Regions from separate parts of the Variovorax monticola genome, predicted to be linked through region 2. Evidence: predicted binding sites of a transcription regulator. Region 2 holds the regulator's gene; the other holds the start of a gene.

Region 1 (2,388 bases), on a different contig from region 2:
TTTCGGAAAAGCGGCTGAAGCCATGGCTGACCGGCGCCGGCGAACGGAAGCCTCAATTATTACCCGCGTGCATACCTATGTCCTTGACACGCGGCGCCATGTTTCCGCACCCCGAGCGGGTGCCGCGCACCGGCGGCACCCGCGGCATCAGCGGCTGTACAGCCCCACCACGCTCTGTCCGCCCAGCGCATGGCCCTTGAGCGCGGCCACCAGCGCGTCGCGCGCCAGGCCCGCCGGCAGCGCGCCCGGTGCGAGGTCGGAGGCGATCACGGTCATCACGTAGTGGTGCGGCCGGTCGCCCACCGGCGGGCACATGCCTCGGTACGCGGGCGCGCCGGCCACGTTCGGGCCCATGGTGAAGTTCAGGTTCGCGCCCGCCTGGCCTTCGCCGGTCTTGAGTTCGCCGCGCTCGGCCGCGATGTTGTAGGCCACCCAGTGCGACACGCCCAGGCCGGCCCCGCCGTCGGGGTCGAAGATCATCACGGCAACCGACCTGGTCTTGGCCGGCAGGTCGCTCCATGCCACGGGCGGCGAGACGTTCTTGCCGCCGCATTCGCCGGCCCCGGCATGTTCGGCGGGGATCACGCCGTTGTCGGCGAAGGCGCTGGAGCTGACGCGCATGCCCGTGAAGGCCTTGCCGCCGGCACCGGTGCCGCCCGACATGCCGGTGCAGCCGGCCATGAGGCCCGCGAGGGCGAGGGCCGCCACCGGCAAAGCGAGGGAGTGAAGCTTGTTGCGCATGGAATCTCCTGGAAAGGTTGTCTTCATCCGGCGTGGCCCAGCCACACGCTGCCGTCCGCCTTGACGTGCACCGCCAGCGGCGTGAGCCGCGCGCCGCGGCAGGGGCCGCCCACGCATTTGCCGGTGTCGGGCTCGAAGATGGCGCCGTGCCGCGCGCACATCAGGTAGCGCCCCGAGCTTTCGAGCACCTGGCCTTCGAAGTCGAGCGGGCCGCCCGCGTGCGGGCACTGGTTGAGGTACGCATACACCCCGCCGTGCCAGCGCACCGCGAAGGCGGGAGCGCCGTCAGGGGCAGTGAACTTGCTTGCGAGGCCATCGTCAGGAAGGTTGGCGCAAATCGCGCCGGGGGCGGGTGCCGTGGCGCCGTCATCGGGCGTAGGGGCGGGCGCTGTGGGGTCGTCGGTCATCTGCCGGTGAGGGTAGCCAAGGTTCCGGGACGGCGCAACGCGCGACATCGAGCTTACAAATCGCAGCCAATTGCCGGTTGCGTTTCATGGCAACATTGGTTTAAGACTGTATATTCATCCAGTACTTTCTCCAGCAATCCATCAAGGCCCCCGTGGACATCCAGCGCAAACTCGCCATCCTGGCCGACGCCGCCAAGTACGACGCCTCGTGCGCGTCCAGCGGCTCGCAAAAGCGCGATTCGCTCGGCGGGCGCGGCATCGGCTCCACCGAAGGCGCGGGCATCTGCCACAGCTACGCGCCCGACGGGCGCTGCATCTCGCTGCTGAAGGTGCTGCTGACCAACCACTGCCAGTACGACTGCCTCTATTGCGTGAACCGCGCGTCGAGCAACGTGCCGCGGGCGCGCTTTGGTGTGGACGAGGTGGTGCAGCTCACGCTCGACTTCTACCGCCGCAACTGCATCGAGGGCCTGTTCCTGTCCAGCGGCATCATCAAGTCGCCCGACCACACCATGGAGCAGGTGGTCGAGGTGGCGCGCGTGCTGCGCGAGGAGCACGATTTTCGCGGCTACATCCACCTGAAGACCATTCCCGACGCCAGCGACGAACTGCTGGCGCGCGCCGGCCGCTATGCCGACCGGCTCAGCATCAACGTCGAGATGCCCACCGCCGAAGGGCTGCAGGCCCTGGCGCCCGAGAAGAACGAAAGCGCCATCCGCCGCTCCATGGCGCGGCTGCGCCTGCGCATCGACGACACGCGCGAGGAGGCGCGCCGCGTGGTGCCCATTCGCGCGTTGCCGGGCGCCGCGCCCACCGCCGCCAAGCCGCCGCCCTTCGCGCCCGCGGGCCAGAGCACGCAGATGATCGTGGGCGCCGACGCCAGCGACGACCGGCTCATCCTCGCGTCCAGCGCCACGCTGTACGGCGCGTACAAGTTGAAGCGCGTGTACTACTCGGCCTTCAGCCCCATTCCCGACGCGGCCCGCGCGCTGCCGCTGGTAGCGCCCCCGCTGATGCGCGAGCACCGGCTCTACCAGGCCGACTGGCTCATGCGCTTCTACGGCTTCGAGCACCAGGAGATCGTGGCCGCGCCCGACGGCCTGCTGCGGCTCGATGTGGACCCCAAGCTGGCCTGGGCGCTGGCGCATGCCGAGCGCTTTCCGGTCGACCTGAACCATGCGCCGCGCGAGATGCTGCTGCGCGTGCCCGGGCTGGGCGTGAAGGCTGTGGAGCGGCTGCT
Region 2 (2,388 bases):
AGACCTTGGCCGCGTACGCGTCCAGCTTGGCGGCGCAGCGCAACTTGCGCACCGCGTCCTGGTAGTCGTCGAGGATCACAATGTTCATGGCGTGCCATTGTGCCTCGCAGCATCGGCATGTCGCACCGGTGAACGTTTGGATACCCAGCCCCGGGGCGGCTTCCAAGCCACGCCCGGGGAGTGTTCGCCTCAGTGCAGGCGCGTCGATCGGTGGACCGTGGCCAGGGTTTCGGCGGCTTCGATGGCGGCCAGCCGGTCGAGCTCGTCGCACACGTCGGCCATGCGCCCGGAGATCACGACGCGGTTATTGCGCTGCTGGCCTTTGCCGTCGACCACGCGAACCACGCGCAGGGGGCGTGCAGGGGCCGTGGCGACCTCGGGCGCCGAAGCGTTGCTGCCGGCGCGGGTGGTGCAAGCGGGGCGCACGGCGACGTAGCGCAATCCGGCGGACGTGTCGTTGGGGTCGAGTCGGTCCCTGGCGTGGGGCCGGCGCGCCGGAATCAGGCGGTTGGCCAGCGATTGCAGCGGCATCCAGAAATCAGCGATGGCGAGGAGGGCGATTCCCATGTGAACTCCAAAAAAGTATGAGGTTGAACACAGGCAGGATTTCTTGAATCGGCCGCGACAGGGTGATGGCGACCTTGCGCCATACGCCCGCCACCTGTCGCGGCCGGATGAGGTGCTGCTGTCAGCAGGCCATGGGCCTACATGAGCATGGTGTTGCGGATGAGCCCGACCGCGAGGCCTTCGATTTCGAAGGGCTCTCCCGGCTGCACGATGATGGTCGGGTAGTCGGGGTTTTCGGCGTGGAGCTCGATGACCTGCTTGTTGCGCTTCAGGCGCTTGACGGTCACCTCTTCGCCCAGTCGCGCAACCACGATCTGCCCATTGCGCGCTTCCTTGGTGGCCTGAACGGCGAGCAGGTCGCCGTCCATGATGCCGGCGTCGCGCATCGACATGCCGCGCACCTTCAGCAGGTAGTCGGGCTGGCGCTGGAACAGCGTGTTCTCGACGTAGTAGGTCTGGTCGACATGCTCTTGCGCCAGGATGGGCGAGCCAGCCGCGACACGACCGATGAGCGGCAGCGCCAACTGGGCCATGCCGGGCAGCGAGAGCGAGAACTGGCCGCCTTCGCGGTGGCGCGTTTCGTTGAGCGAACGCAGGGCGTCGCCCTTGAGGCGGATGCCGCGCGAGGTGCCGCTGACGAGTTCGATCACGCCCTTGCGGGCCAGCGCCTGAAGGTGTTCTTCGGCGGCATTGGCCGACTTGAACCCCAGTTCATTGGCGATTTCGGCGCGCGTGGGCGGCGCGCCGGTGCGTGCGATGGCGCTCTGGATCAAGTCCAGGATCTGCTGCTGGCGGGCTGTAAGCTTCACGGCGAACTGCATATGTGGTTCCTTGCGGCACTGGGTAGATATCCAGTAGCTGTATTTTTAACCAGTTTTTAGAAGTTGACAAGTCATGGTCAATTCCCTTTCGTCCGAACTGCGTCGTGTGGTGGTCCTGGGCACCGGCGGCACCATTGCCGGCAAGGCCGCCAGCAGCGGCGACAACATCGGCTACACCGCCGGGCAGGTCGGCGTGGCGGACCTGCTGGGCGGCATCGCGCCCGCCGGCGTGACGCTGGTGGCGGAGCAGGTGGCGCAACTCGACAGCAAGGACATGTCCTTCGAGGTGTGGCAGAAGCTGGCGCAACGCTGCGCGCATTGGCTCGCGCAGCCGGACGTGGCGGGCATCGTGATCACGCACGGCACGGACACGCTCGAGGAAACTGCCTTCTTCCTGCACACCGTGCTGGCTGCGACCAAGCCCGTGGTGCTGACCTGCGCGATGCGACCCGCGACTGCGCTGGCGCCTGATGGACCCCAGAATGTCCGGGACGCCATCGGCGTTGCTGCCACGGCAGGCGCGCGGGGCGTGACAGCGGTGTGCGCTGGAACCATCCACAGCGGTTTGGACATCCAGAAGACCCACACCTACCGGCTCGATGCCTTTGCGTCAGGCGATGCCGGGCCGGTGGGCTATGTGGAGGAAGGCGAAGTGCGCCTGGTCCGGGGATGGCCCGAAGCTGCTGCGTCGCACACGGCGAAGGTCGTCAATGAAGGCGCATTGCAATGGCCGCGCGTCGAGATCGTCATGAGCCATGCGGGCGCCAGCGGGGCGCTGGTCGATGCGCTCGTTCTGTCCGGTGGCTCGGCGAGTGCCGCGCCGCTGCGAGGACTGGTGCTGGCAGCGACTGGCAACGGCACGTTGCACCATGCGCTCGAAAAAGCCGCGCTGAAGGCTGAGTCCGAAGGTGTGGCGGTGATTCGCGCGACGCGATGCGCGAATGGGCGCATCCTTCCGACGGGAGGCGAGCAGTTGCGCGACGCGGGCGCGTGGACTCCA

Evidence for each region. The regulator LexA, encoded in region 2, represses DNA repair genes until DNA is damaged. The targets are predictions, from matches to a motif close to ACTGTATNNNNATACAGT.
Region 1: ACSFA5_RS16835 (putative DNA modification/repair radical SAM protein) is a predicted target of LexA. The motif match lies at 1,254-1,271, and genes of this name have one in related genera.

Annotation. Positions count from the first base shown of each region.
Region 1 is NZ_JBPJZP010000004.1:479,531-481,918, reverse strand. It holds gene ACSFA5_RS16845 (YbhB/YbcL family Raf kinase inhibitor-like protein) at 148-741, opposite strand; gene ACSFA5_RS16840 (Rieske (2Fe-2S) protein) at 765-1,148, opposite strand; gene ACSFA5_RS16835 (putative DNA modification/repair radical SAM protein) at 1,301-2,388, shown strand, end outside.
Region 2 is NZ_JBPJZP010000002.1:1,167,373-1,169,760, forward strand. It holds gene ACSFA5_RS11105 (D-2-hydroxyacid dehydrogenase family protein) at 1-88, opposite strand, end outside; gene ACSFA5_RS11110 (hypothetical protein) at 190-567, opposite strand; gene lexA (transcriptional repressor LexA) at 705-1,388, opposite strand; gene ACSFA5_RS11120 (asparaginase) at 1,462-2,388, shown strand, end outside.